4 regions of the Lelliottia nimipressuralis genome follow, and region 1 is predicted to be linked to each of the others. Evidence: predicted binding sites of a transcription regulator. Region 1 holds the regulator's gene; each other region holds the start of a gene.
The links. Region 1 encodes PhoB, which activates phosphate uptake and scavenging genes when phosphate is short. Its sites were predicted from a motif close to CTGTCATAAAACTGNCNNAT; they were not measured.
Positions count from the first base shown of each region.

Region 2: kdgR (DNA-binding transcriptional regulator KdgR) is a predicted target of PhoB. The motif match lies at 5,034-5,053, and genes of this name have one in related genera.
Region 3: pitA (inorganic phosphate transporter PitA) is a predicted target of PhoB. The motif match lies at 5,847-5,866, and genes of this name have one in related genera.
Region 4: uvrB (excinuclease ABC subunit UvrB) is a predicted target of PhoB. The motif match lies at 3,625-3,644, and genes of this name have one in related genera.

Region 1 covers NZ_CP167172.1:1,022,007-1,029,717, reverse strand. The annotation lists gene malZ (maltodextrin glucosidase) at 1-1,028, opposite strand, end outside; gene proY (proline-specific permease ProY) at 1,189-2,562, opposite strand; gene brnQ (branched-chain amino acid transporter carrier protein BrnQ) at 2,641-3,960, opposite strand; gene phoR (phosphate regulon sensor histidine kinase PhoR) at 4,370-5,665, opposite strand; gene phoB (phosphate response regulator transcription factor PhoB) at 5,687-6,376, opposite strand; gene sbcD (exonuclease subunit SbcD) at 6,557-7,711, shown strand, end outside.
Region 2 covers NZ_CP167172.1:2,631,773-2,639,483, forward strand. The annotation lists gene ftsI (peptidoglycan glycosyltransferase FtsI) at 1-1,063, opposite strand, end outside; gene cspE (transcription antiterminator/RNA stability regulator CspE) at 1,283-1,492, opposite strand; partial or broken gene ACB496_RS12555 (DUF2627 domain-containing protein) at 1,505-1,649, opposite strand; gene ACB496_RS12560 (hypothetical protein) at 1,611-1,973, shown strand; gene ACB496_RS12565 (MBL fold metallo-hydrolase) at 2,171-3,160, opposite strand; gene ACB496_RS12570 (YebO family protein) at 3,183-3,473, opposite strand; gene mgrB (PhoP/PhoQ regulator MgrB) at 3,547-3,690, opposite strand; gene ACB496_RS12580 (YobH family protein) at 3,851-4,090, shown strand; gene kdgR (DNA-binding transcriptional regulator KdgR) at 4,151-4,942, opposite strand; gene ACB496_RS12590 (MFS transporter) at 5,121-6,494, shown strand; gene htpX (protease HtpX) at 6,549-7,430, opposite strand; gene prc (carboxy terminal-processing peptidase) at 7,624-7,711, opposite strand, start outside.
Region 3 covers NZ_CP167172.1:4,382,449-4,390,159, forward strand. The annotation lists gene ACB496_RS21095 (HAD family hydrolase) at 125-784, shown strand; gene ACB496_RS21100 (TerC/Alx family metal homeostasis membrane protein) at 860-1,885, opposite strand; gene ACB496_RS21105 (DUF3772 domain-containing protein) at 2,013-4,436, opposite strand; gene ACB496_RS21110 (NAD(P)/FAD-dependent oxidoreductase) at 4,579-5,769, opposite strand; gene pitA (inorganic phosphate transporter PitA) at 6,000-7,499, shown strand; gene uspB (universal stress protein UspB) at 7,554-7,711, opposite strand, start outside.
Region 4 covers NZ_CP167172.1:1,417,831-1,425,541, reverse strand. The annotation lists gene moaA (GTP 3',8-cyclase MoaA) at 1-29, opposite strand, end outside; molybdenum cofactor riboswitch at 17-150, opposite strand; gene yvcK (uridine diphosphate-N-acetylglucosamine-binding protein YvcK) at 378-1,286, shown strand; gene uvrB (excinuclease ABC subunit UvrB) at 1,378-3,393, opposite strand; gene ACB496_RS06625 (ABC transporter ATP-binding protein) at 4,103-4,825, shown strand; gene bioD (dethiobiotin synthase) at 4,788-5,489, opposite strand; gene bioC (malonyl-ACP O-methyltransferase BioC) at 5,482-6,237, opposite strand; gene bioF (8-amino-7-oxononanoate synthase) at 6,224-7,375, opposite strand; gene bioB (biotin synthase BioB) at 7,372-7,711, opposite strand, start outside.

The DNA.
Region 1 (7,711 bases):
TCACCAAGCATATGCACCACGTCCAGACGCCAGCCGTCCATGTTCCACGGCGCTTTCAGCCAGTGGCGCACGATGCTGTCTTCGCCGCCGTAGATTTCGTCAACCAGCGTCGGGGACTGAAAATCGAGTTTCGGCAGGCTCGGATAGCCCAGCCAGTCGAGCGCTCGCCCCTCTTCGTTAAAACTGTACCAGTCGCGCTGGGCAGATTCCGGATTGTGACAGGCGCCGCCCGTGGCGCGATTGTGGCGGTCAAACCAGGCGTGGGAATCCCCGCTGTGGTTAAACACGCCGTCGAGAATCAGGCGCATCCCTTCACGGTGCGTGTTCTCCCGCAGGCGCAGCAGCGCCTCGTCGCCGCCAAACTGCTCGTCGACGTGGCGATAATCTTCCGTATCGTATTTATGCACGCTCGGGGCTTTAAACACCGGATTGAGGTAGAGCGCCGTCACCCCCAGTTTTTTCAGGTACGGCAGTTTTTCACTGATCCCGTCCAGATCGCCGCCGTAAAACGTCGATCCGCCGGCCTGCGCCGTCAGCGGTTCATCCCAGGTTCTACGGATAATGTCGTGGCCCGCCGCATGGTGGAAATAGACCTGATCCTGATCGGCCGTGCGCTGCTGGCTGCGGGCAAAGCGGTCAGGGAAGATCTGGTAGAAGACCTGGTCGTACACCCACTGCGGGCCGTTGTCCGGGTAATCGACGGCAAACTGCTCCAGCCGTGCGGGTGGGAAACGGCTAAAGCCCTGCGGAGTAAACCACAGCTGGCGGTTGTTCCACAGCAGCTTAAAGCTGTAGCGACGGCGCGGCTGGCCCTGGGACAGATCAATGGTGGCTCGCCAGGCGGTGACGCCCGGCTGCGGCTGCGTGCGCTGTTTATGCATAGTCAGCGCCGTCTCTTCGTTATCCACTTCGGCGCGCAGCATGACGCGCTCCGGCTGATTTTCTCCCGTCAGCCACAGCGTAATCACTAAGTTGTCTTTGTTTTGCTTAACAAATGGGGCAACCGGAAGGTGCCAGGCGTTCAACATCACGTATCCCCTTTGATGAAATTGAGGCCACCTTGCCACAGCGTAGTGGAGGATAACTCATCATGAAAAGGTTTATTGGGGGAGGAGGTGGAGGGAGGAGGCGTTTTATCGCGAAAAGCATGTTTGCCGGGTAAGCAGAGCGCCACCCGGCATTTTTATGTTACTGCGCTTCGGCCAGTTGACGCTCGCGGCGGCGTTTAAACGCCCATCCCACCAGCAGCAGAACAATCCACGCAAAGCCCACGTACAGGGAGATGCGGGTGTCAGGGTGATAGCCAATTAGCCCGATGATAAAGACCAGGAAAATCAGGCCAACGACCGTGGTCGCGACGCCGCCCGGCACTTTAAATTTCAGCGCTTTCACCTCTTCCGGCGGCAGACGGCGGCGGAACGCAATCTGCGAAATCAGAATCATGATCCACACCCAGACCGTCGCAAAGGTCGCCAGGGACGCAATCACCAGGAAGACGTTTTCCGGCATGATGTAGTTCAGATAGACCGAGAGCAGCAGCGCGACAGTCATCACCATCACCGTGACCCACGGCGTACCGCGACGAGAGGTTTTCGCAAACACTTTCGGCGCGTTGCCCTGCTCTACCATGCCGTGCAGCATACGCCCTACGCCGAAAACGTCGCTGTTAATGGCGGAGAACGACGCCGTGAGCACGACAAAGTTCAGGATACTGGCGGCAAACGCGATGCCCAGGTGCTGGAAGGTCAGCACAAACGGACTGCCGTTGGTCCCGACCTGATTCCATGGATAGATGGACATAATCACGAACAGCGTGCCCACGTAGAACACCAGGATACGCATTGGCACCGAGTTGATGGCGCGCGGAATGGATTTCTCCGGGTCTTTGGCTTCACCCGCAGTGATACCGATAATTTCGATACCGCCATAGGCAAACATCACCATCTGCAGCGACATCACCATCCCCAGCCAGCCGTTGCTGAAGAACCCGCCGTTACTCCAGAGGTTATGGATGCCGGTCGGTTGCCCGCCGTTGCCAATCCCCCAGATGATGATGCCAAAGCCCGCCACAATCATGATGATAATCGTCGCCACTTTGAAGAAGGAGAACCAGAACTCCAGCTCACCGAAGACCTTCACGCTCATCAGGTTGATGGCGCAGATGATCAGCACCACACTTAGCACCCAGATCCAGTGCGGCACCAGCGGGAACCAGACGCCCATATAGATGCCGAACGCCGTCACGTCGGCTATCGCCACGATCAGGATTTCGAAACAGTAGGTCCAGCCGGTAATGTAGCCCGCCAGCGGGCCGAGGTTTTCCTGGGCATAGCGCGAGAAAGAGCTGGCTGACGGATTGTGTACCGACATTTCACCCAGCGCACGCATGATGATATAGGCCGCGACGCCGCCGATAATGTACGCCAGCAGCACGCTGGGTCCGGCCATTTTGATGGCATCTGCCGAGCCATAAAAAAGGCCTGTCCCGATTGCCGAGCCAAGCGCCATGAAACGAATGTGGCGGGTACTTAGCCCACGTTTGAGTTTGTTCGTGCTTTCCATTTAAATCTTGCCATTCAACTCGAAAAAAACAAAAAACCACGGGGCCATAAGCCCCGTGGTTAAACAATTTGTCGTTGATTAATGCGCGCTGGAAGTCACCTGACGCCCTGCTGCACGGTCCCAGATAATAGCCAGAACCAGTGCGACAACGGTCGGCATTAACCAGGCCAGGCCTTGCTCTGACAGCGGCAGACGCTGTGTCCAGGCTGGCAGGATCCCACCGAATGCGGATGCTTTAATCCCGTCAAGGATACCAAAAAGCAGGCTGATAAACATCGTTGGGGCAATAATTCGCGAGGAATTGTTCCACCAGGGACGGGTAAAGCTCAGCACCACCAGCACGATACACGGCGGATAAATCGCGGTCAGCACAGGAATGGAGACCTGAATCAGGTGGCTCAGACCAAGGTTAGAAACCGCCATTGAGAAGCCGCCAAGGATGAACACCAGCGTGCGATAGGACAGCGGAATATACTGGGCGAAGAACTCTGCACAGGCGCAGGTCAGGCCAACAGCCGTCACCAGACAGGCCAGGAAAATCAGTACCGCCAGCAGGAAGCTCCCCGCTCCGCCGAAGGTGTGCTGAACGTAGGCATGGAGGATCGCCGCGCCGTTCGCGTTTTGATCGACCAGCGTCGCGCTATCAGAGCCCAGACGGAACAGCGCCAGATACAGCAGCGTCAAACCGACGCCCGCCATCAGGCCAGCCCAGATGGTGTAGCGGGTCAGCAGACGCGCTTCGGTCACACCGCGAGAGCGCGCGGCGTTAACGATGACGATACCAAAGACCATCGCGCCCATGGTGTCCATGGTCAGATAGCCGTTCACAAAGCCGTTCGAGAAGGCCGCCGTTTTGTAGGCGTCCAGCGACTCGCTGATCGGGCCTGCTGGCCACATGATGGCTGCAACGGCCAGCACGATCAGCGCAAGAATTTTCATTGGCGCGAGGAAGTTACCCACGGTATCCAGCAGTTTGCCCGGATAGAGGGAGACCAGAATCACCAGCGCGAAGTAGACCAGGCTGTAAATCAGCAGCGGCAGCGCGCCGTCACCGGTCAGGGGAGCAATCCCCACTTCGAAGGAGACCGTTGCAGTACGCGGGGTCGCAAACAGTGGACCCACCGCCAGATAGCACACGGTTGCCAGCAGAACGCCCGCCACTTTACCGATCGGGGTGCTGAGGCTGTCCACGCCGCCGCCGACTTTCGCCAGCGCGATCACGGTCAGAACCGGAAGACCGACCGCAGTAATCAGGAAGCCAATCGCCGCTGTCCAGACGTGTTCACCCGCCTGCAGGCCAACCATAGGAGGAAAAATGATGTTACCTGCGCCGACGAACAGCGCAAAAGTCATAAAGCCCAGCGCGATGATGTCACGCGATTTTAAATGATGGGTCATAGAACCTTACTGCCTGTGGATGTGGTGTTGAAAACGTTGAGATTTTCGCCATCCCAAAGGGGACGATACAGCGGAAAATTTACTCAATTTCAGCGGGATATGCTCCCGTCATGCCGTGGCGAAGAATAGTTTTTCGATTTACCACGTAAATACAGTCGGTATGACAGTATATGGGGCGCAATTTAAACGCTTATAACGTTTAAAGGCAAGGAGGGATCTGAAAACCAGAACAATATGCCAGCATGAAAATTCAGACCAGAACAATCCTCTAAGGTTAAGAAAAACTCATGGCTAATCATGCGAACAAAAAAGCAACATCCGTATAAAATTCATTCACGTTTCGCTTGACTGCAAAGCAAACAGGCCAGCATAAGCTGGCCTGTGGAAAGGAGGGCTGACACACACGTTGTCAGGCACTTTTTTTGGCAATTAAACGTTCCGGGATAACAAAACTGAAGCGCGTGCCTTTGCCCGGCGTACTCTGAATATCAAGGCGGCTGTCGTGGTGATTCACGGCGTGCTTAACAATCGCCAGCCCCAGCCCGCTGCCGCCTGTCTGCCGCGAACGCGCTTTATCCACGCGATAGAAACGCTCGGTCAGACGCGGAATATGCTCCGGTCCAATCCCCGGCCCGTTATCCTCGACGCTAAACTCCGCCCCCGTCGGGACGCGCTGCCAGCGCACAATAATCTGCGTGCCCTCTGGCGTATGGTTCACCGCGTTATAGACCAGGTTTGAAATCGCGCTGCGCAGTTCGTCCTCGCTGCCGAGCACCTTCAGACTGCTGTCCAGCTCAAAAGTGAACTGATGCCTTTTGTGGCTCAGGGTCTGGGCTTCCCGCTCAACCACCCGCAGCATCATCGGCACGTCGATGGTTTCATTCATCGCCAGCGTCGGTGCCGCTTCAATTTTTGACAGGGTAAGCAGCTGCTTCACCAGCCCTTCCATACGATGCGTTTGCTCGCGCATGGTGTGAAGCGCTTTCTCTCGCGGCGCCCCCTCCAGCGTCTGCTCCTGCATCATCTCCAGATACCCCTGCAGCACCGTCAACGGCGTGCGCAGCTCGTGGCTGACGTTGGCAAAGAAATTACGCCGCGCCCCTTCGAGCTGGTGCATCTGGGTCACATCGCGCGCCACCATCAGCCACTGCTGATCGCTGTAGGGCATCACGCGAAACTCAAGGTGACGGCCATTGTTCAGCACCAGATTATGCGGGCGGGTAAAGTCGCGTTTTTTCAGATAAAGGGTGAATTCAGGATAACGCAGGAGGTTAAGGATATTCTGGCCGTTATCGTCCGGCCAGCGCAGCCCCAGCAGCTGTTGTGCCAGGCCATTACACCAGAACATCGTCCCTTCTTCGGTGGTCAGAATCACCGCATCCGGCAGCGATTCGGCACCGCTGCGAAAGCGCTTGATCAGGCTTCCAAGCTCACGACGGCGCTTTTTATTTCGCATCTGCATCTGATGCAAGCCGTAAAGCAACGGCTCCCAGCTGCCGCTGCCGGGCGGTGGCGTCATGCTGCGATCGACCCACAGCCACCAGGAGAGACGCAGTAAATTCCAGAAATGCCAGACCAGCAGGCCGGTCACTGCCGCCAGTAAAAACCACGGCAGATAACCAAAAATCGCCCCCAGAATGGCGGCGGGAATACAACATAAGATCAGTTCAAAAACGAGCCTTTTCCATGACAGACGTTCCAGCACGCGTCACACTCCTGTCATTGTTCAGAAACGGGTCGAAAAACGATAACCCGTACCGCGGACCGTCTGCACCATTCGATCGTGGCCGCTGTGTTCCAGCGCTTTACGCAAGCGGCGAATATGGACATCGACCGTCCTGTCTTCGACATAGACGTTAGTCCCCCAGACGTTATTCAGCAACTGTTCGCGGCTGTAGACGCGTTCCGGGTGAGTCATAAAGAAGTGCAAAAGTTTGAATTCTGTCGGGCCCATATCCAGCGGGTTTTCGCCGGTCATCACGCGATGTGAGGTCGGGTCGAGGCTTAACCCCTGCATTTCGATCACCTCTTCCACCGCCATCGGCGAAATACGGCGCATGACGGCTTTGATACGCGCCACCAGCTCTTTCGGCGAGAACGGCTTGGTGATGTAATCATCTGCGCCGGTCTCAAGACCGCGCACGCGATCTTCCTCTTCACCGCGCGCCGTCAACATTACCACCGGGATATCGCGGGTCATCGCTTCGCGTTTAATGTGCTTGATAAATTGCAGGCCAGAACCGCCGGGCAACATCCAGTCAAGCAGAATCAAATCGGGCCAGGGTTCGTTGAGTTGATTCACCGCGCTGTCATAATCTTCCGCCTCAACCGGCTGGAAGCCATTTTGTTCGAGCACGAAGCACACCATTTCGCGAATCGGAGCTTCATCTTCTACGACCAGAATACGTCTCGCCATACTTTGCCCTGTCTTATTAAAGTATCAGTTTGTAATGCGGCGCCATTATGCGTCAGATTTATGACAGATTTATGAAAAACATTACCACCATGAATGGCAAACTGTTGTTTTATTACAGCGGTTATTTTCCAGCCCTGAAAGCTTATAATCCCCTTCACCCTTTTTTGCCATGGAACTGTTATGCGCATACTCCACACCTCGGACTGGCATCTGGGGCAAAATTTTTACAGCAAAAGTCGCGCCGCCGAACATGAAGCGTTCCTGAACTGGCTGCTGGAGACGGCGCAGTCGCAGGAGGTGGACGCGATCATTGTTGCAGGGGACATTTTTGATACCGGCTCGCCGCCGAGCTATGCGCGTGAGCTGTATAACCGCTTCGTGGTCAATCTGCAGCAAACAGGCTGCCATCTGGTGATCGTCGCGGGCAACCATGATTCCGTCGCCACGCTCAACGAATCCCGCGATATTCTTGCGTTTCTGAATACTACTGTAGTGGCAAACGCCGGACATGCCCCGCAAATCCTCAAAAAACGCGACGGAACGCCGGGTGCCGTGCTTTGCCCGATTCCTTTTTTACGCCCGCGTGACATCGTTCAGAGCCAGGCTGGGCTTTCCGGCGGCGAAAAACAGCAGCATCTGCTGCAGGCCATCACGGACTATTATCACCAGCAGTACGCCGAGGCCTGCGCGCTGCGCGGTGATGCGCCGCTGCCGGTCATTGCTACCGGGCATCTGACCACCGTCGGTGCCAGCAAAAGTGACGCGGTGCGCGAGATTTATATTGGTACGCTGGATGCGTTCCCGGCGCAGAATTTCCCGCCAGCGGATTACATCGCGCTCGGCCACATTCACCGCGCGCAGATCATTGGCGGCTGCGAGCATATCCGCTACTGCGGCTCACCGATCTCCCTCAGCTTTGATGAAACCGGCAAAGGCAAAAGCGTGCATCTGGTGAGTTTTGCCGAGGGCAAACTGAGCGCAGTCGAGACGTTAACCGTACCGGTGACACAACCGCTGGCGATGCTCAAAGGCGATCTGGCCGCCATTTCTGCGCAGCTTGAACAGTGGCGCGGCCTGGAACAGTCGCCTCCCGTCTGGCTGGATATTGAAATCAGCACCGATGAATATCTGCACGACATGCAGCGCAAAATCCAGACCCTGACCGACGATCTGCCTGTAGAGGTATTGCTGGTGCGCCGCAGCCGCGAACAGCGCGAGAAAATTCTCTTAAGCGCGCAGCGCGAAACCCTCAGCGAATTAAACGTGGAAGAGGTATTTGAGCGCCGCCTGGCGCAGGAAGCGCTGGACGACGCACAGCGCACGCGCCTCAACGAA
Region 2 (7,711 bases), 1.6 Mb from region 1:
TATCGCTCGATTTTTGCAGGATGCCGGTAAGGGACAGCTCCGGATAATAGCCGACGTCACGGATGCGATGGCCGTCGAGCGTATAGGGATGGGTATCAATTACGCTGTCGGGCTGGACGAGGCCCTGCTGAAGCGCGGTCATCAAAACCAGCGGTTTGACGGTTGATCCCGGTTCGAAGGTGTCGCTGATCGCCCGATTACGGAAATCATTCAGCGTGGCCCCTTCCCTGTTATTCGGATTGAAATCCGGGAAACTCGCCATTGAGAGAATTTCCCCGGTTTGTACGTTGATCAGCACCGCCGCGCCCGACTCGGCTTTGTTCCACGCGACGGCGTTGTCCAGCGCGTCTTCGGTGATGGTCTGGAGTCGCTCGTCGATGCTCAGCTGGATATTGTGCGCAGGAACCGGCGAGACCTCCGTCAGATTCTCGATCACGTGACCGTAGCGATCTTCCCTGACGCGCCGCACGCCAGGTTTACCGGTCAGCTGCGCGTTGAAACTCTTTTCTACGCCTTCAATCCCCTGCCCGTCGATGTTAGTGAATCCGAGCAAATTGGCCGCCACATGCCCGGCGGGATAAAAACGGCGCGATTCGTCGCGTAGATTGATCCCCGGCAGGTTGAGCTTATCGATCCACTGCGCCTGAGAAGGGTCAACCTGACGGGCAAGGTAAATAAAGCGCCCCTGAGGGGTACTGTTGATCCGCGCAGCCAGGCTGCTCAGCGAAATATGCAGCGCACTGGCAAGCGCCTGCCAGCGGTCATCAAAGCCGACGCCGCCTTTCGCCAGCACCGTTTTCGGATCGGCCCACACGGCCTGTACCGGCACACTCACCGCCAGCGGACGGCCTTCGCGATCGGTGATCATCCCACGCGGGGCATTAATCGCCACTTCGCGCAGAGATCGCATATCTTCCTGTTTTACCAGGTTGTCAGGCTTGATGATTTGCAGCCATGCGACGCGCCCCAGCAGAAAGGCCAGACTGCCTAAAATGGCGATACACAGCAGGACAAAACGCGCCGGGGTGAAGTTTCCGGCAGGATCAGAGGTTTTCTTTTTCACCCGGACTCCAGGTCAGATTAACAACGCCCTGATTTAACGGGAAAAACGTGACATTAGGTGCGAAAACAATGCTTCTAATCTCGCAGCTTTGCAACAAACTACGAACAGAAGCGAACGGGGTAACATTTTGAAAAAAGAGGATTAAAAAAGCCCCGCATACGCGAGGCTTGATGTCTGAGTGTGAGGCGCCGCAGCGCTTCTAAGTCAGCAGGGATTCGATCAGATAGCGGTTACGTTAACAGCAGCCGGACCTTTCTGGCCGTCCTGAATTTCGAACTCAACGTTCTGGCCTTCAGCCAGAGTTTTGAAGCCGTTACCCTGGATTGCAGAGAAGTGTACAAACACGTCTTTGCTGCCGTCAGCAGGAGTAATGAAACCAAAACCTTTAGACTCGTTGAACCACTTAACTTGACCTTTAATCTTTGCCATTTGCAAAATTCCTTAGATTGTTTTCTTAGCCCGCAGGCATTGACATAGATAAAACTGAGACATTACTGCTTGAGGCACTAATATAAGGTTCGGCAGAGAAGCGGTATTCAACGACAACGTGTTTACTCAGGACTTCTTTACTGAAAATGCCACACATAAACAGAACTGTACCTCGTTTGACCCAAAACGTGTTATTACATACAACGATAATTATGGCAAGCCATTTTTAAACGTGTCTAGATCCGCCGCACAAACTCCGATCTCAGCCTGCGACATTATGCACAACTGCATGCGCGCACTGCCGCCGCCAGACCAAAGCGAACCGCAAGACAGGCGCCAGCGTAGCGCCTGTAATCTAAAGCAATTTTACCTTAGCTCAATCTTTGATATAGATCCAGCCAGTGCCGAAAGTTTAATGAATGCAATGATTGAGTTAGAACAATTTGCGAAAAGTTATGCTGAAATCAACGTAAGGGTTTGAGTTTTACACTGAAATAAACCGGCTATAAATTGTGCGGCTTCATCATATATGTCGGAGATGACAGTTTGGTGTATTGCACCAAAATAATGAAACGTCTTTCATTCTGGTGCAAAAGAAAGCAAGAAAAACGTTTCGATGGAAATACATCTGAGGGACAGGGTTGGAATAGAGAATATATTCAGCGAGGCGGTATTAGATCACAGGGATAAATATTGACCAATTTTCAATATTCTAAACTTGTCGTTAATCCCCGCTTCATTTTCCAGCGCCTGAGTAAGCTCCTGCACCGGCTCGTCGAGGGACTCGTCGGCCAGCTCGAACACCCCCCAGTGGATCGGAAATGCGAGCGGCATTCCCATTTGCTGCCAGAGCTTGATGGCAGATTGCGGATCCATATGGTGGGCCGACATGAACCAGCGTGGTGCATACGCCCCGGCGGGCAGCGCGGCGGCGGTAATTTGCCCTAAGCGCTGCGGGATGGCGAGCAAATCTGGCGTATAACCCGTATCACCGCTAAACCAAAACCGCTGTTCTGCCCCTTCACATACCCAGCCGCACCACAATGAGCGATTTCTGTCCCAGAAAGTGCGCATACTCCAGTGCTGGGCCGGAACGGCGGTCAGCGTAATCCCCTGAAACACAGCGCTCTGCCACCAGTCCAGCTCAAGAATATTTTTAGCACCGCGACGACGAAACCAGTCGCCGAGGCCCAGCGGCACAAACACCGTGAGTTCAGGGAAACGCCGCAACAGGTGGCGGACAGTAGCGGAATCGAGATGATCGTAATGGTTGTGGGAAATCACCAACGCATCAATGTGTGGAAGCGTGTCGACGGTTAAAACCGGGGGTGTCTTGCGTTGCGGTCCAAGAAAGGGGAGCGGCGAGGCGCGTCGGGAAAAAACAGGATCGGTCAGCAAATATTGCCCGCTTAAACGCAGCAGCACACTGGCATGACCTAGCCACCAGACGCCATCTTCTGGCCGGTCGTTCAGTTCGGCAGGCTGCCACCACTGGCGGATAAATTCGTCATAACCCGGCGTGGGCGGTTTGGGTAATCCCGCCGCTTTGCGCTCCTTGCGCCACCGCTCGACGTCACCGGGCTGATGGCCAGTAAAGTCGAGGTTGCGAAAACCATCGGGAGCATGATGTTTCAGGGAGGGGTTATACCAGGGATTTTTCCAGACCACAGCCACCTCCCCCGCTCATCCGTTAGCGTTCAGCCACCAGACGAATGAAATCATCTTCGTCTTCGTTTACCACTGCTTCAGCGGCTTTTGGGACTTCTTTCTCTTCCGGCTCGTTAGCTTCGCACAGACGGCGCAGCAACGCATTCTGGCGTTTCTGCTGATCAAGCAACGCTTCCAGCAGTTCAATCTGCTCATCCGTGCGAGAACTGGCGCGATTCACAAAGAACCACAGCGCCAGGCCGATAATCATCACGACCAGAGAGATCGCCAGTGAGGCTACGTTCAGTAGCCCCGAATTCAGTAACTCACCCATTTTACCACCTCAATAAAAACGCCATTTTAGCACTGACGCAGAGGAAGGGTACCATCTGTTAGAAAAATGAATACTACCAGGGGATGAATTGATTTATTGCGCAAATGCCGCTAAAAAACTGTACATCCTGATCGCACATGACATTGATCGTCTGTGTCCACAAAATGACACAGGCAATCAGTACAACAACCAGAATTACCCAGCGAAACTTTTTCACTCCACACTCCGTCTTTTGACCTGATATGACCAGGTTATCACGGTTATCTTAAACAAGGGCTAACTGTACCTGCATCAGAAAATTTTCGGAATCATGCACTTGTTTCATAGAGTAAAACTATTACGCTTAACAGCATTATTAGCAAAAAAATGAGGCATTCATGCGCATCATTATTCGGACAATTATTGTCCTGGCCATTTTATGGATTGGTTTGTTACTGACGGGATACGGCGTGCTGGTGGGGAGCACAGAAAATGCGGCAGGACTGGGGATTCAGTGTAAATATCTGACTGCCAGAGGCACCAGCACCGCGCAATATCTCCACAGTGACAGCGGAATTATTGGTTTATCGAACTGTCCGGTTCTGCGCAAAAGCGAGACAGTGGTCGATAACGGATAAGTCGATTGACTCACAAATACAAAAACGCCGCATTTTCAGCGGCGTTTTTTATTGTTGGATTCAGAACGGATAGTCGTTGTAACCCATTTGTTCTGAAATCTTGCGTGCTGCGGTGTGCAGCATGGCAACATACTCGTGCAGACGCTCTTCAGAGAAGCGCAGCGTCGGGAACGAAATACTCAGGCCTGCAATGACGACACCGAAGCGGTCAAACACTGGAACGCCGATACAACGCAGCCCCTCTTCCTGCTCCTGATTGTCTTCACCGTAACCCTGCTCACGCACGTGATCCAGCACGGCCAGCAACTCTTCGGTGCTGGTGATAGTGCGCTCGGTGCTGCGTTTGTATTCCACACCTTCAAGGATCTCTTTGACTTCCTCGCGATCGCGCCACGCCAACAGCACTTTACCGATGGCGGTACTGTAGAGCGGGTTACGACGACCAATGCGCGAATACATGCGCAGGTTGTACATAGAGTCGATTTTATGGATATAGACAATGCTGTCTTCATCCAGCGCGCCCAGGTGGACGGTCTCTTTCGTTAAGCGTGAAAGCTCGCGCATCTGAATATCCGCGCTGCGGATCAGATCGACGTTTTGCAGCGCGCGGGCACCGAGTTCGAACAGTTTCAGGGTCAGAGAATATTTCTCTGATTCACCTTCCTGTGCGACATAACCCAGGGATTTCATGGTTTGCAGAAAGCGATAAACGGTGCTTTTTGACATCATCACACGCTGCGATAACTCTGTAATACCAATTTCGCGCTCTTCACCCAGCGCCTGTAAGATGCCAAACACCTTCAGCACGGAAGAAACAGAATCTGGCTGCTTATCCAAATCTGCGATTGCCATTTATCACCTCATTGAGAGTGTTTTATAAAAATCAGAACCGGTTTTTATTATAAATTCGTGACCGAGATGCTGCAATCAATCTGCGTTTACTTCGTTACAAATCTGCGACATAAAACCGAAATAACAGTGCTAAAATAGTGATTCTGATAATAATATCACTCTGAGCGTTTCATTTCCCATGGAAAAACTGTCCTCTGATGGCTTGCCCTTACCGCAACGGTACGGCGCGATCGCGACCATTATCATTGGTATTTCAATGGCGGTACTTGATGGTGCCATTGCCAACGTGGCGCTCCCGACCATCGCCAGCGACCTGCACGCGTCTCCCGCCAGCTCCATTTGGGTGGTCAATGCTTACCAGATCGCCATCGTTGTTTCGCTGCTTTCGTTCTCGTTTCTCGGCGACATGTTCGGCTATCGCCGCGTCTACCAGTGCGGGTTGGTCGTCTTTACCCTGACCTCTCTTTTTTGCGCCCTGTCTGACTCACTGCACACCCTGACATTTGCGCGTATTGCGCAGGGGTTCGGCGGGGCTGCGCTGATGAGCGTCAATACCGCACTGATCCGCCTGATATACCCTCAGCGCCAGCTTGGGCGCGGGATGGGGATTAACTCTTTCATTGTCGCAGTCTCGTCTGCCGCCGGGCCGACTATCGCGGCAGCGATTCTCTCGGTGGCGTCGTGGCAGTGGCTGTTCCTGATTAACGTTCCGCTGGGGATTATCGCCCTGCTCTTTGCCCTGCGCTATTTGCCTGAAAACAGTGCTAAGAGTGCTATGCCACGTTTCGATCTTCCCAGCGCAGTGATGAATGCCCTGACCTTTGGTCTGCTGATCACGGCGCTTAGCGGATTTGCTCAGGGACAATCGCTCACGCTCATTGCCGCTGAAATCGTTGCGATGCTGATCATCGGCTACTTTTTCGTGCGCCGTCAGCTGGCGTTGCCCGTCCCTCTTTTGCCTGTTGATCTGCTGCGTATTCCGCTCTTTTCTCTTTCCATCGGGACGTCCATCTGCTCGTTCTGCGCCCAGATGCTGGCACTGGTATCGCTGCCCTTTTTCTTGCAAGGCGTGATTGGACGAACGGAAGTGGAGACCGGGCTGCTGCTGACCCCCTGGCCACTGGCAACCATGGTGATGGCCCCGCTTGCGGGCTATCTCATTGAACGCGTTCATGCGGGTTTACTGGGTGCGTTAGGACTGGTGGTGATGGCAACCGGGCTATTCGCGCTGGCGATGTTGCCTTCTGCGCCAACGGATCTGGATATTATCTGGCGAATGGTGCTCTGCGGAGCCGGTTTTGGTCTGTTCCAGTCACCGAACAACCACACCATCATTACTGCCGCACCGCGCCATCGCAGCGGCGGCGCCAGTGGAATGCTCGGCACCGCGCGCCTGTTGGGTCAAAGCTCTGGTGCCGCACTTGTGGCGCTGATGTTTAACCTTGCCGGGCAGAATGGCACACATCTGGCCCTGTTTACCGCCGGAACGCTGGCGACTATCGCCGCCATTATCAGCGGCCTGCGCGTGACGCAACCCCGAGCTCAGGCATAAAAAAAGCCGGGCGGCAATATCTGCTCAACCCGGCTTCTTTCTCATACTGCTCGCTTACTTGATGTATTCCCCACTGCGCAGCGCTTCGATACGTTTATCCAGCGGCGGATGAGTCATGAATAGTTCGCTCAGCGATTTCGATTTACCATTGATGCAGAATGCCATCATGCTGGTCGCTTCCTGCGGTTCGTAGCTGGTTTTCAGACGCTGCAGTGCAGCAATCATCTTCTCGCGACCCACCAGTTTTGCCGAACCCGCATCCGCATGGAACTCGCGATGACGGGAGAACCACATGGTAATAATGCTCGCCAGAATACCGAATACCAGTTCCAGCACCGTCGCGACAGCGAAGTAAATCAGCGGGTTGCCGTTGCTCTCTTCACCTTCATCACGATTTCCGCCCATAAATCCGGCAGCAATCTGCGCCAGGATACGAGAGATGAAGATAACGAAGGTGTTTACCACGCCCTGAATCAAGGTCATGGTGACCATGTCACCGTTGGCGATGTGGCTGATTTCATGGGCAATAACTGCTTCCGCTTCGTCACGGCTCATGTTCTGCAACAGACCGGTGCTCACGGCCACCAGCGAGGCATCGCGGCGCGCACCGGTGGCAAAGGCGTTAATGTCAGGCGCGTGGTAAATCGCCACCTGCGGCATAGCGATACCCGCCTGGCGAGACTGTTGTGCCACCGTGTTCATCAGCCACTGTTCCATATCGTTACGTGGCTGCTCGATCACTTCACCACCGACCGATTTCAGTGCCATCCACTTGGACATCAGCAGCGAAATAAACGATCCACCAAAACCGAACAGCAGCGCCATAATCAGCAGACCTTGAACGCTGCTCGATTGGATTCCTGTCAGGCTTAGCACAAGCCCGAAAACCACCATAACCGCAAGGTTGGTGACCAGGAAGAGCGCGATTCGCATCATAATTTTCTTTTAACCTCTGTTTAACAAAACGCACTATGCGATTACCCACATCGTATGGGTATTGTGGCCATTTTCAAGGATTCAGGGGGCGTAAGTCACCAGAAAGACACAACTTTACATTGTTTATGGGCTTGCTGACGGGAGGATGCAGAACTAAAAAAAACAGGCACAATTTCTTGTGCCTGTTGAGGTGTTATTTTGCCGGAGCGGGCTGAACGGCGGGCTTGCTCTTTTCCTGGTTTGCCAGGTCGAGAGCGATATGCACCGTCTCATCCAGGTAC
Region 3 (7,711 bases), 1.3 Mb from region 1:
GGTCCAAAAACGGACTTTGCCGCCGGGTCGCAACTTTGTGAAAAAAAAGTACGTGATTGCGGGACTGTGAAGGTAAAGCAGGTAAACTAATGTGCAGAATGTGTATTTCAGCAAAGACCTATTTATGACCAATATGATTGCCGATGAGGCAGTGGCAAAATCCAGCGTGCTTTCCGTTTTCGACTTTGACGGAACGCTGACGCATCACGACAGCTTTATCCCCTTTCTGCGCTTTGCCTTTGGTAAACGCTACTTTGCCGGGCGTCTGGTGCGTATGGCGTTGCCCACCATCAACTGCGTACGCCGCAAACTGACGCGCGACGAGCTGAAAGAGGTGCTGGTGAGGACGTTCCTGACGGGCGTGGACGAGCACTGGCTGCGCCAGCAGGCCGAGCTGTTTTGCGAGAAATACTGGAGCAAGCTGATGCGCCCGGCAGGCGTGATGGCCGTGGCGGCGGAGGTCAACTCCGGCGCGGAAGTGACGATCTGTTCAGCCTCTCCGGCGCTGGTATTGCAGCCGTGGGCCGATAAGCTCGGCATTAAACTGATTGGTACGCAGCTGGAAGTGGTGGACGGGAAACTGACCGGCCGCATCACCGGGCATAACTGTCGCTGCGCGCAGAAAGTGGCGCGGCTGGAGCGGGTTTACGGCAATCTTAACGATTACCACCTGCGCGCCTGGGGCGATACGCGTGGCGATCATGAACTGCTGGCCGCAGCGCAGGACCCGCACTGGCGGCATTTCCATCCGCCAAGAGCGCGACGTCATTCGCCTATTAAATAAATGCAAAACGGCAACCCTGGGTTGCCGTTTTAGTTTTTGTCCCCTCTCACTGTGGAGAGAGCCGGGATAAGGGCGTCAGGCCGCTCGTTTCCCGGGGAACACCACGCTGGCAATGATCCCTAACGCCAGCACGCCCAACACCACAAACAGGCTCATGTTCGCGGTGATGTTATAGCCGTGATGCCAGAAGTGGTCGGTCGCATTTAGCCCCAGCTTGAACGCCACGAAGAACAGCAGCAGTACCACCGATTTCTCCAGATGGACCAGATACTGCTTCATCGCTTCCAGCACGAAATAGAGCGTACGCAGGCCGAGGATCGCAAACATCATGGCGCTGTAAATAATCAGCGGTTCACGGCTGACGGCGATAATCGCGGGCACGGAGTCGAAGGCAAACATCACGTCCGACAGCTCCACCACCGCCACACACAGCAGCAGCGGCGTGGCGTAGCGCTTGGCTTTCTTCACGCGGCCTACCATCACATCCTGGTTTTCCGGTTTTTCCAGCTCGGCGTCCACCTCTTTCTGGGTCAGCAGAAACGCGTTGCTGCTGATCTTCGGCCAGACCGGATAAAAGCGTTTCACCAGCCGATAAGCCAGATGGTGAGAATAGTCCTCGACCTCGTCGCTCTCTTCGTTACGACGGAGCATCATCAGCGCGGTCCAGCCTACCACCAGCGCAAAAATCACTTCGACGTACGGCCCAAGGCTCAACAGGCTGGTGCCGATCGCCACGAAAATCCCACGGAAGACAATCGCCCCAAGCACGCCCCAGTAGAGCACGCGGTGACGGTATTTATCCGGTACGCCAAACCAGGCAAAAATCGCCATCATCACGAACAGGTTATCGACGGACAGCACCTCTTCCAGCGCATAACCCGTGAGGAACAGGCTCGCCATTTCGGCGCCGTGGTGAACGTACAGGAACCCGGCAAACGCCATCGCTAACATGAGCCAGAAAATGGACCACATCACAGCGCTTTTCAGCGAGACCGGTTTGTCGTGACGATGCATGAAGAGATCGATAAACATCGCCCCCACCGCCATCACCACGAATACAACAACGGTTTCCGTCGGGAAACCGAGATGAGCAGATGTCATTACAAAACCCTTTTTAAGAACAAAACACACACCATGCAGAATTCAAAAACAGACAAGATGAAAAGTGGGCCGTTGCCAGCCCTGAAGAAGTTTATCACCGTCAGGCTGCGACGGGATAAACGAGAGTTTACGCCTCTTCCACTGGCGTGATTTTATGCGGCTGCTCCAGCACCATCGTTTGAGTCTGGCTCAGACTAATGCCCGCCGCACGCAGCATTTTGAGGATCTCATACAGCAAATCGCTGCGCGTGGAGCTGACCATACGCGGGCTGTTTACATACCCGGTCACGCTGAGCACAATCCCGTTCGGCCCCAGCTCCTTGAAACTGACCGACGGCGCAGGCGCTTCCAGAATCGACTCATGCAGGGTATAGGCATCCAGCAGCAAATTACGCACCTGCTCCGGATCGATATCCAGCGGGAAGGTCAGCGTGATGGTCGCCACGCCCTGCGCATTGCCCATGGTAGCGTTACGCACGTTCTGGGAAATCAGCTGCGAGTTCGGCACGATCACCGTTGATTTATCGCCGAGCTGAATCTCTGTCGCACGAACGTTGATGCGGCGAATATCCCCTTCGACGCCGCTGATACTCACCAGATCCCCCACTTTTACCGGACGTTCCGTCAGCAGAATCAGACCGGAGATAAAGTTCTTCACAATCTCCTGCAGGCCAAAACCGATACCGACCGACAGGGCGCTGACGATCCACGCCAGACGGTTCCACTCAATGCCGAGCATCGACAGGGTGAGCATAATGAGGAGCACGTAGCCGACGTTGGTAAAGAGCGTCACCAGCGAGGCGCGAAGCCCTCTGTCCATCGTGGTTTTCGGCAGGAAATCGTGATCCAGCCAGCGGCGCGAGGAGCGAAGGATATACCACCCGACCACCAGGCACACCACGGCATTCACCGCGTGCGCCGGGATAATATTCATACTCTCGAGGCCCTTACCGCCCCAGATATCCGCGATTTTGCTGACTAATTCGAGCGGCGTGGTGGTGCCAAAGGTGCCGTTCAGCAGCGCCACCACGGCCATCAGCAGCAGCGTGGTTTTACCCAGCGCAGAAAACAGCGTGGAGGCCAGCGACAGATGGCGCTCATTGAGGCTGAGGGTGCTTTGTAAAATCTTGCCGCTGTGGGTCGTGGGCGAGAACACCGCCTCGCACAAATCCACCACGAAATGAATCAGCAGGTACAGGCAGCTGACCACCAGGCCAATCCACAGCAGTTCGAAGGTAACAAATCGCGCCAGCGGGATGTAGCCAATCAGCAGAGCAATCAGAATGACAAACGCCGTCAGGCTGATCACCAGATGGATCAGCCCCGCCATCGTCGAGCGCGCCTCGGTTTGCTCGCCTTCGGCGCGCATTTTACGGCGCATACGGTTAACGCGGATGGGGGCGATCAGGCAGTTGAGCGCCACCAGCAGCGCTGACAAGCCGTTGCCAAACAGCGTTGCATCAATGCTCGACCCGACCAGCCCGTTGAGCTGCTCGATAATGCCGAAGATAAAGATAAACGCCGCCAGCAGGATCGGGAACGAGGCGAGCGTTTTCGCCAGCGAGTCGGCGATACCCGGCAGACGCCACGACGGATGGCTGTTCGACAGCAGCGCGATACCCAGCCCGGCAATCACCGCCGAGAAATAGGTCAGCTCAACTAACTGATCGGCAAAATCCAGCACCAGACGGGACGTGTCTGGCAAACGTGTGAAGATATAGCACAGCAGTTGCATGCTGATGCCGAGCGTCACCGTGGTGCTCAGCGTCGTGAAACAGGCCAGGAAGCTGCGGCGAAAACGTCCCTGCGGCAGCCAGCGCGGCAAGATCCAGTTCATCGGTTTGTCCAGCGCCTTGCGCCCGAACAGGCCGATCACCAGCGCTAACAGCAGATAGAAGCCGGAACCGATATACCAGTCTTCGCTCCAGGCCTGATCCCAGGCATCGCCGATCTGCGAGCCGAATTCGTCAAACCGCTGCGTGTCTTTCTCGTTAGGGGAAATCAAAGGCGACCAGAATTTCTCACCCAAAATGCTGCCGGTATTCAGGGCAATCTGCGTTTTCAGCGCATCACGGCGCAGCCCGTAGATTTGGCTGGAGAGATTCTGGGCGTTAACGGCGATGGCTTTGATCTGTTCAATCTGCGTCGTTAGCAGCGTTTTACTGTTATTGAGCTGCTTACGCTGGCCAACCACCTGCGCCGTTTCGGTAACGGTGCCCGGAGCGGGCGCCGGGCCGAGTACGTCGAGCTGCGCCTGAATCTGCGTCAGCTGCGGCGCAAGGATAACGGCCAGTTTGTTCGCGTCTTCGGCAAGCTTAAGGGCATCGTCATTCAGGGCGGTGAATTTCTTGTCGGTTTTGACCGCAGAGACCTGCTGCTTGAGGGTATCCAGGCGTTTTTGCAGCGCAGGCAGCGCCGTGCTGACGTTGACCTTTACAGGCTGCTCCGCCTCGGTTTGCGTTGGCGCGTCATCTGCATGAGAGAAAAAGGGCGTCAGTATCAGACACGACAACAATGCCAGTAGCAGCGGCATTCTTAACATTTTTTGCATAGTGTGGTGAGATCCGCGAAATCGAAAAATGAACGACCAACAACAGATCCCTAAGGATACCTGCTAATTGCAGGAAGAGTAGCGGGAAAGTCCGTATTCTCACGATATCAGCCCGAATGGCTTCGGGCTTTTTCAGTGCCGCTTATTCCGCCAGCGCCTGCGCACAGGCCCAGGCGCTCGCCCAGGCCCACTGGAAGTTATATCCGCCCAGCCAGCCCGTCACGTCCATCACTTCACCAATAAAATAGAGCCCAGGGACGTTACGGGCCTCCATCGTACGGGACGAGAGTTCATCCGTGTCCACGCCGCCAAGCGTCACTTCCGCCGTGCGATAGCCTTCGGTGCCGTTTGGCTGAACGCGCCAGTGGGTCAGCGTCTCGACCAGCGCCTGCTGATCGCGCACGTTGAGCTGCTTGAGGGTGACGTCCGGGATCTGTCCCAGCAGTTGCAGGCACTCAATCAGACGCTTCGGCAGCTGCATCGCCAGCGTGTTTTTCAGGCTTTGATTCGGATGCGCGGCCCTTTGTTCATCGAGGAACGCCGCCAGATCGCAGTCCGGGACTAAATTCACCGTCACAAATTCCCCCGGCTGCCAGTAGCTGGAGATTTGCAGCACGGCCGGGCCTGACAGGCCACGGTGCGTGAACAGCAGGTTTTCGCGGAAAAGGGTGCCGTCTTCGGCGGTAATGGTCGATGCCACCGACACGCCGGAAAGGGTCTGAAGCTGCTCCAGCAGCGGTTTGTGCAGGGTGAACGGCACCAGACCGGCGCGGGTCGGCAGGACTTTCAGGCCAAACTGTTCGGCGATTTTATAGCCGAACGGCGTTGCGCCCAGCCCCGGCATCGACAGACCACCGCTGGCGATCACCAGTTTGTCCGCGCTGACCGTGTCACCGTTCAGCTCCAGCGTGTAGCCGCTGTCGTCACGCGAGACGCTCAGCACCTCGGTACGCAGGCGTGTGGTCACACCGCCCTTCTCGCATTCGGCCACCAGCATATCGACAATCTGCTGCGCGGAGTCATCGCAGAACAGCTGACCGAGCGTCTTTTCGTGCCACGCAATGCCGTGTTTACCCACCAGATCGATAAAGTCCCACTGGGTATAGCGCGCCAGAGCAGATTTGCAAAAATGACGGTTTTGACTCAAATACGCGGCGGGTTCGACATATAAATTAGTAAAGTTACAGCGACCCCCGCCAGACATCAGGATCTTTCGGCCGGGTTTCTTGCCATTATCCAGCAACAGCACACGACGACCCGCCTGTCCGGCCATGGCCGCACAGAACATTCCCGCCGCACCGGCGCCAATAATTACGGCATCAAACCTTTCCACGTCGAAATCCTCTTGTTTAACAGGCTCGAATTGTAAAGTTTCCTATGTGGTCGCACCAGCGCAAAAAACCGATATGTCAGTCATTTAATTGAAATATAAAATATATTTCTTTACCAGACGCAAACAAAGCAGAAGGTATATCAAAAAAAAGCTATATTTCACTTTGCCCGTTGCGCATTTGTCCTGGATAATGCGCCGCGTTCATGTCCTCCAAAATGGCGTAACGTCCTATGCTACATTTGTTTGCTGGTCTGGATTTACATACCGGGCTTTTACTATTGCTTGCTCTGGCATTTGTACTGTTTTACGAAGCTATCAATGGCTTCCACGACACTGCGAACGCAGTCGCAACGGTTATCTACACTCGCGCAATGCGATCGCAAGTAGCGGTTGTTATGGCGGCTGTATTTAACTTCTTTGGTGTTCTCCTCGGAGGTCTCAGCGTAGCCTATGCCATTGTGCACATGCTACCAACGGACCTGTTACTGAACGTGAGTTCAGGCCATGGTCTCGCCATGGTGTTTTCAATGCTGCTTGCCGCCATTATCTGGAACCTCGGTACCTGGTATTTCGGCCTGCCTGCATCCAGTTCTCATACGCTGATTGGCGCGATTATCGGTATCGGTTTAACCAATGCCCTCATGACCGGTACGTCTGTGGTTGATGCGCTGAACATTCCTAAAGTTGTCGGGATCTTCGGCTCCCTGATTATCTCCCCTATTGTGGGTCTGGTCGTGGCAGGTGGATTGATTTTCATCCTGCGTCGTTACTGGAGCGGTACCAAAAAACGCGCCCGTATTCACCTGACACCCGCAGAGCGTGAAAAGAAAGATGGCAAGAAGAAGCCACCGTTCTGGACCCGTATTGCACTGATTATTTCCGCTATCGGCGTCGCCTTCTCTCACGGCGCAAACGACGGTCAGAAAGGCATCGGCCTGGTCATGCTGGTTTTGATTGGCGTGGCTCCGGCAGGTTTCGTGGTTAACATGAATGCCACCGGATACGAAATCACCCGTACCCGTGACGCCGTCAACAACGTCGAAGTTTACTTCCAGCAGCACCCTGATCTGCTGAAGAAAGCCACCGGCGTTGACCAGCTGATTCCTTCTCCAGAGCCAGGCGCTGCAACCGCACCGGGCGAGTTCCACTGCCACCCGGCCAACGCGATTAACGCGCTGGAACGTGCGAAAGGGATGCTGGGCGATATCGAAAGCTATGACAAACTGACCGTAGAACAACGTGGTCAGATGCGTCGCATTATGCTGTGCATCTCTGATGTGACCGATAAAGTGGCGAAGCTGCCGGAAGTGAACGCTGATGACCAGCGTCTGCTGAAGAAACTGAAAAGCGATATGCTCAATACCATCGAGTACGCGCCTATCTGGATCATCATGGCGGTCGCGCTGGCACTGGGTATCGGCACCATGATTGGCTGGCGTCGTGTGGCGACCACCATCGGCGAGAAGATTGGTAAGAAAGGCATGACGTATGCGCAGGGTATGTCCGCGCAGATGACAGCGGCTGTGTCTATCGGTCTGGCGAGCTACACCGGTATGCCGGTTTCAACGACCCACGTTCTGTCTTCTTCGGTTGCCGGTACTATGATTGTTGATGGCGGCGGTTTGCAGCGTAAAACCGTGACCAACATCCTGATGGCCTGGGTGTTCACCCTCCCGGCGTCCATTCTGCTTTCAGGCGGTCTGTACTGGATCTCGCTGAAACTGATTTAACGCAGGATAAGCAATGAAAAAGCGGGTCAGGAAACTGACCCGCTTTTTTTTGGCTTAATGCCAGATGACCAGCGCCACCATACTCACCACCACCAGCCCGCACAGGGCGCTGGTTAAAATGAACTGACGACGCAAGCGCTCACAGCGACGGATAAATTCGTCGTCATGATGATCGCGATAGCGCTGGGCGTAGATGTACCACACCAGACGCA
Region 4 (7,711 bases), 400 kb from region 1:
GCGAAAGCATCTGTGAGTTGAGAAGCCATGTACACCTTTCCAGTACGGGAGGCACAGTCATTTCTTTCTGTACCCTGGTGACGTTTCCGTCACGGCCAGGGCGCCATATCGTGTGACACAGGCGCCAGGGCTAGAGTGTATGTTTTCAAATTTGAAAACGTGGGTTATGCCGATAGTAGCGCGGAAATGGCGCTTTCGCCATTCGCCGATTTCGCTATATAATTATATATATAGCGACCTGATCGTGCACTTTCACTACAGAATACGTAAAAATCAATGTTTCGCATTGATATACGTCATTTTGACAGGGGTCGGGCATCGTCTTTTAGGGGTAGTTGGGTTACTGTTACGCGGATCAAATGTCATAAGGAATCTGTATGCGCAATCGCACTTTTGCGGATCTTGACCGTGTGGTCGCTCTCGGCGGAGGGCATGGGCTGGGGCGGGTTATGTCGTCATTATCCTCGCTGGGCTCCAGGCTCACCGGGATCGTGACCACCACCGATAACGGTGGCTCAACAGGTCGTATTCGTCGTTCAGAAGGCGGTATCGCCTGGGGCGATATGCGTAACTGTCTTAACCAGTTAATTACCGAACAAAGCGTCGCATCGGCGATGTTTGAGTATCGTTTTGGCGGTAACGGGGAACTTTCCGGGCATAACCTCGGAAATCTGATGTTAAAGGCGCTGGATCACCTGAGCGTACGCCCGCTTGAGGCGATCAATTTAATCCGAAATCTGCTGAAAGTGGATGCTTTCCTGATTCCTATGTCGGAACAACCGGTCGATTTGATGGCGATCGACATGGAAGGGCATGAAGTTTACGGCGAGGTCAATATTGACCAGCTGGTAGTCCCACCCAAAGAACTGATGACCTACCCGACTGTTCCCGCCACGCGCGAAGCGGTGGAAGCTATCAGCGAGGCGGATCTGATCCTCATCGGCCCTGGCAGTTTTTACACCAGCCTGATGCCGCTGCTGCTGGTAAAAGAGCTGGCCCAAGCGCTGCGCAGAACACCCGCGCCGATGGTGTATATCGGTAATCTGGGGAAAGAGCTTAGCCCTGCCGCCGCCAGCCTTTCGCTTGCCGATAAACTCAATCTGATGGAGCAGTACGTCGGTAAAAAAATTATCGACGGCGTGGTTGTAGGGCCGAAGGTGGATGTTTCAGGTATGGAAGGCCGTGTGGTGGTGCAGACAGAGCTGGAAGCGAGTGATATTAAATATCGCCACGACCGGCATTTGCTGCGCCTGGCGCTGGAAAAAGCGATTCAGGCGTTGGGATAACCGAACTGCGCCCGGTGGCGTTACGCTAACCGGGCCGACAACGCATCCGAACGGTTAGCCGGGCAGACGCAATGCCGCCCGGCAACGCGAGTTACGACGCCGCGATAAACAGATCGCGCAGCTTATGCAGCTGATCGCGAAGTTGCGCCGCCTCTTCAAACTCCAGATTCTGCGCATGCTGCATCATCTGCCCTTCCAGCTCGTGGATTTTCTGCTGCAGCGCTTTCGGTGTCAGCAGCACTTCCACCGCATCAGCCTCAACCGGATGACGCGCTTTTCCGCGGCCTTTGGTTTTCGCAATCCCCTGACCCAGCGCCAGAATATCCACCACTTTCTTGTTCAGCCCCTGCGGGGTGATGCCATGCTCTTCGTTGTACTGCTGCTGTTTCTCACGACGACGTTCCGTTTCGCCGATCGCTTTCGCCATCGACGCCGTAATTTTGTCACCGTACAGAATCGCTTTCCCGTTGATGTTACGCGCCGCGCGGCCAATGGTCTGAATCAGGGAGCGCTCAGAACGCAGGAAGCCCTCTTTGTCGGCATCCAGAATCGCCACCAGCGACACTTCTGGCATGTCGAGACCTTCTCGCAACAGGTTGATCCCCACCAGCACGTCAAACTCGCCAAGACGTAAATCGCGAATGATCTCCATACGCTCAACGGTATCGATATCCGAGTGCAGATAGCGCACGCGCTCCCCGTGCTCTTCCAGATACTCGGTCAAGTCTTCCGCCATACGTTTGGTTAGCGTAGTGACCAGCACACGCTCGTTAACCGATGCGCGAGCGCGGATCTCTGAGAGCAGATCGTCCACCTGCGTTCCCACCGGGCGAACTTCGATAATAGGGTCCAGCAGGCCCGTTGGACGCACCACCTGATCGATAACTTCATCACCGGATTTCTCCAGCTCGTAGTTACCCGGCGTGGCCGACACGTAGATCGTTTGCGGGGCCAGCGCCTCGAACTCTTCGAATTTCATCGGGCGGTTATCGAGCGCCGACGGCAGGCGGAAACCGTACTCCACCAGCGTCTCTTTACGCGCGCGGTCACCGCGATACATGCCGCCGATCTGCGGAATGGTGACGTGAGATTCGTCCACCACCAGCAGACCGTCAGCCGGGAGATAATCGAACAGGGTCGGCGGTGCTTCGCCAGGACCTCGCCCGGAGAGATAGCGCGAGTAGTTTTCAATGCCCGAGCAATAACCCAGCTCGTTCATCATCTCTAAATCGAACTGCGTACGCTGGCTCAGGCGCTGCTCTTCGAGCAGTTTGTTATTCGCCAGCAGCACCTTACGACGGTCAGCCAGCTCCACTTTGATCTCTTCCATCGCCTGTACGATACGCTCGCGCGGGGTGACGTAGTGGGTTTTCGGGTAGATGGTAAAACGCTGAATCACCGACTCAACGTGGCCTGTCAGCGGATCAAACAGCGACAGACGCTCGACCTCCTCGTCAAACAGCTCAACGCGCAGGGCCAGATCGTCGGATTCTGCCGGGAAGATGTCGATCACTTCGCCGCGCACGCGGAAAGTACCGCGCTGGAACGCCTGGTCGTTACGGGCATACTGCAGCTCCGCCAGACGGCGTAAAATCGCGCGCTGATCGATAATCATCCCGATGGTCAGGTGCAGCATCATCTTGAGGTAAAGATCCGGATCGCCCAGACCATAGATGGCGGAGACCGACGCCACCACGATCACATCCCGACGCTCAAGCAGCGCTTTCGTTGCCGACAGACGCATCTGTTCGATATGTTCGTTGACCGAAGCATCCTTCTCGATAAAGGTGTCTGAGCTGGGTACGTAGGCTTCCGGCTGGTAGTAATCGTAGTAGGAGACGAAATATTCAACGGCGTTTTCCGGGAAGAACTCTTTCATCTCGCCATACAGCTGCGCCGCCAGCGTTTTGTTAGGCGCCAGCACCATCGTCGGGCGCTGCAGATCCGCAATCACGTTGGCAACGGTAAAGGTTTTGCCCGAACCGGTCACACCCAGCAGGGTCTGGTGCGCCAGCCCGTCTTCCAGCCCCTCTTTCAGGCGACGGATCGCATCCGGCTGATCGCCAGACGGACGGAAAGCAGAATTCAGTTTGAACAATTTACTCATGGGCGACAACCTGATGTCGGAAAAAGCGGCAGGTGAGTAATTTTACTCGCGGCTGGCAAATTTGCCAGTAATAAATACTGGATGTAAAACCAGTGGCGTGTAAGGATATCTGGATTAGCATCCGCCTGATGAGTGCGAAAGGGGCCAAAATTTAGGCTGTGACGAGATAAAACACCAGCAATGTTCGGTTATCCCCAGAACATTTCTATTTTTAACATTTGTCAAGCCACGTAATGATAGTTTTATGGCAGTCAGTGACACTTTCATGACGATGATTGCTTTTGTCTAACTCGTTAATTCATAGAAGATATTTCTTAAAGCCGCGTTTCGCATCAATTCATGCGCAGGCCGCGTCTTCTCTCGCTTGCCTCAGGTTTTCTAACTCTAATGCACATGGTTATCCACAGGAATAGTGGATAAGTGCTTCCAGCCCGTACAGACCGCGACTCCGCAAATTCCCGTTTTTTCCCAAGGGCATGTCCGTAAAAAATATTTATAGCTCTTTTTTGATGATATTCAGCCCCACCGCGCATAACCGACTGGCGAGATCTTAATCACATTTCCGTCATTATGTGCACAACCCACCCTTTTCCCGGCTGTGAGCTAAATCTGAAAAGTGCAGCATATCGAACCACGCCATCGGTTATGGCAAGGGTTTTGCAGATTATCCTGAGACGTCTCATCCCTCATGCGTTTTAAGGAGTGAAATATGCTAAGTCTGCGCGCCGTTAATCAGTTCTATGGAAGTCAGCACACGCTGTGGAATGTCGATCTGGATTTGCCGCCAGGGATGTGTACAGGCGTTATCGGGCTGCCGGGTATGGGGAAAACCACGCTTATCAACTGCATCACCGGCCAGTTGCCCATCGAGAGCGGCACCATCATCTGGCATGAAGCGGGCGCGCCACCGTGCAATTTGCGCAGCGCTGCACCTGAGCAGTGCGCGATGCCGGGCATTGGCTATGTCTCACAGGACCGGCGTATTTTCTCGCAGCTCACCGTTGAGGAGAACCTGCACGTGGCCATGCGCGCCAAAGGTGCACCCGATGCGGCGGCGAGCAGTGATATTTACGAGCTGTTTCCCCAGCTGTGGCCGCTGCGTCACGCCAGAGCGACGGGGATGTCGCCCGACGAGCAGTACCAGCTGGCGCTGGCCAATGCGCTGATTTGCCGCCCTCGCCTGCTGATTCTGGACGAGCCGCTGCACGGCGCGGGAAGCACCTTTGCCATCCGGCTTGGGCAGCTGCTGATGCGGTTGAGTCGGGAGCTGGGAATGACGGTGCTGTTAGCGGAACAGCAGCTGTCGTTTATTCGCCGGGTGGCCGATCGTTTTTGCGTGCTGTATCGCGGGCGTAACGTGGCTCAGGGCCACGTTAACGAGCTGGATGATGAGCTTATCGCCCACTGGATGTCGCTGGATGCAAGACGCTGAGATCGAGATACTGCCCGGTCTCGGCCTGCTCTGCGCCCTCAGCAAGCCAGGGGATCTCCCCGAGGAACGGCGCAGGAAGGACGTTTTTCAGCGTCGCAAGATACTCCTGATGACGTTTACCTGGGGCCACCACGTCGTTGGCGATCCAGCCTGCGAAGCGTAAACCGGCCTGCTGAATCGCCTGCGCGGTGAGCATCGCGTGGTTGATACAGCCGAGCTTAACGCCCACGACCAGGATCACTGGCAGCCGTTCTTCCTGCACCCAGTCAGCAAACGTCTGATGCGCCGAGAGCGGCGTAAACCAGCCGCCTGCCCCTTCGATCAGCACCCATTCCGCCTGCTGCTCCAACGCGCGCAGACCTGCAGAGAGAACCGAAAATGCAATCGGGCGCTGCTCGTCGGCGCTGATGATGTGCGGAGAAGTTGGCTCGGCGAAGGTGTATGGATTCACCGCCTGATACGGCAGTGCAAGCGTGCTGTGGCGTTGCAGCGCCAACGCGTCGGAGTTGCGCAAGCCTTCCGGCGTTATCTCGCTGCCGGAGGCGACCGGTTTGTATCCGGCGGTGATGAATCCCTGCAAACGCGCCGCCTGCAACAGCGCCGAGCTGGCGACGGTTTTACCGACTTCAGTGTCGGTTCCGGTGACAAAATAGCGTTCAGTCACGTTCGATAATCCCATGAAAGAGTTGATAAGAGAGCGGGAATTCCCCGCACACACGCGGCCACGCCAGCTCAAGCTGCGTCAGTTCACCGCGCGTGAGGGGTTTTCGCGCCCGTCCGTCGTGCAGATGGGTGGCGCCAATCCCTTTCAGCGAGCGCATCGCGCTCAGGGCATCGCTGAAAGAGAGGGTAACGACCTCCATGGTGGCCCTGTAGCGCCACCCGGCGAGGGCGTCGTTCACCGCCTGCGCCGGTAAAAAACGGTTGGCGTGCGGCCGTTCATCCACCGCACGCCAGGCCTGATTCAGCTCCGGCAGAGAGTTATCGAGCAGCGTGGTGAAGGCGACAGTGCCGCCGGGGCGCGTGACCCGATACAACTCGCGCAACGCCTGCGGCAGACTGGCGCACCACTGCACCGCCAGATGGCTCCAGACCAGGTCAAACTGCGCGTCCGGCAGCGGAATTGACTCGATGTCCCCCACCAGATAATCATCAGCCGCCTGCTGGTAGCACGCCTGTTCCAGCATTTGCGGGGAGAGGTCGAGGGCCGTCACATGGCTGCCCGCCTCGCGCCAGAGACGGCTGTTTGCGCCAGGCCCGCAGCCTGCATCCAGCACGGCGTGGAAACGCCCCTCGCCGAGCAGCGTTTTCAGCCCCTGGGCGCTCCGGCGCTGCAGGTCGTCGTGTCGGGAATAACTTTGCGCCGCCCGCCCGAAAGCAGAGGCGATGGCCTGCTTGTTAACCTGCGTCATGCAGCGCCTCCAGTAAATCATCAATATCCTGCGTGTGGTGTGCGGCCGTCAGGGTCAGGCGTAATCGCGCGGTACCCGCCGGAACGGTTGGCGGGCGGATCGCCGTCACCCACATGCCACGCTCGCGAAGCTGCTGCGCCAGAAGCAAGGCACGGCTGTTCTCGCCCACAATCAGCGGCTGGATGGCACTTTGCGAATCGGTCATCTGCCAGGGCAGTTCGCGCACGCCCGCCCGAAAGCGTTGGATGCGCGCAGCGAGGGTGTGTCGCCGCTGCTCGCCCTCTGCGCTGCGGACAACCCTCAGCGCTTCCAGCAGCGCCACGGCCTGCGCAGGCGGCATACTGGTGCTGTAGATCAGATGGCGGGCGAATTGCAGCAGGTAATCCGCGACGGATTCGCTGCATAACACCGCCGCGCCGCTGATGCCAAACCCTTTGCCGAAGGTCACAATCAGCAGTTCCGGTTTGACATCCTGGCGGGCGGCACTTCCGCGCCCTTCCGCGCCCAGCACACCAACGCCATGGGCATCGTCCACCAGCATCCAGGCGTTGTGCTGGCGTGCCGCGGCATGGAGTTCCCCCAATGGAGCGCAATCACCGTCCATGCTGAAGACCCCTTCCGTCACCACCAGCTGTTGCCCGTCGCAGGATTTCGCCAGCAGCGCGTTGAGCTGGGCGGCGTCGTTATGGGCAAACCGGCGCAGCTGCGCCGGGCTGAGGCTGGCCGCTTCGAGCAGGGAGGCGTGGCTCAGGCGGTCGGCGACAATCCGATCCTCTTTTCCCATCAGAGCCGCAATCAGCGCCTGATTGGCGGCAAAACCGGAGATAAACAGCAGCGCGCGGGGATAGCCGAGCCAGTCGGCAAGGGCCTCTTCCAGCGCCTGATGCGCGGTGGTATAGCCTGTCACATGCCCCGACCCGCCGCTGCCGACGCCCCAGGTTTCCGCCCCCTGCTGCCAGGCGCGAATGATCGCCGGATGCTGGCTCAGGCCGAGATAATCGTTGCTCGAAAAGTTGCAGAACCGGCGCGTTTCGCGGATCAGAAAACGCCCGCCGCTTTCGACCGCCGAGCGCGAGCGAAATGCGTCCGCCGCCCGGCGTTCCTCCAGCGCGGCGTCGATGCGGTGTTGCCAGGTCATAGGGCTGCCGCGTTGTAGAACTGTTCGGTGTCGGCGTTGAAAAGCTGCTGTTCCAGCTGGTGCTGCTGCTCGTTATCCCCCGTCAACACCTCGGTCTGATGCGGATTCAGCCCCAGCTTGCGGAACAGCTGGACATCTTTGTCCTCTTCCGGGTTTGGCGTGGTGAGCAGTTTGCAGCCGTAGAAAATTGAGTTTGCGCCCGCCATAAAGCACATCGCCTGAGTCTGCTCGCTCATCTGCTCACGGCCTGCGGAGAGGCGCACAAACGAGGTCGGCATCATGATGCGCGCGACGGCAATCGTGCGGATAAAATCAAACGCATCCACGTCGTCATTA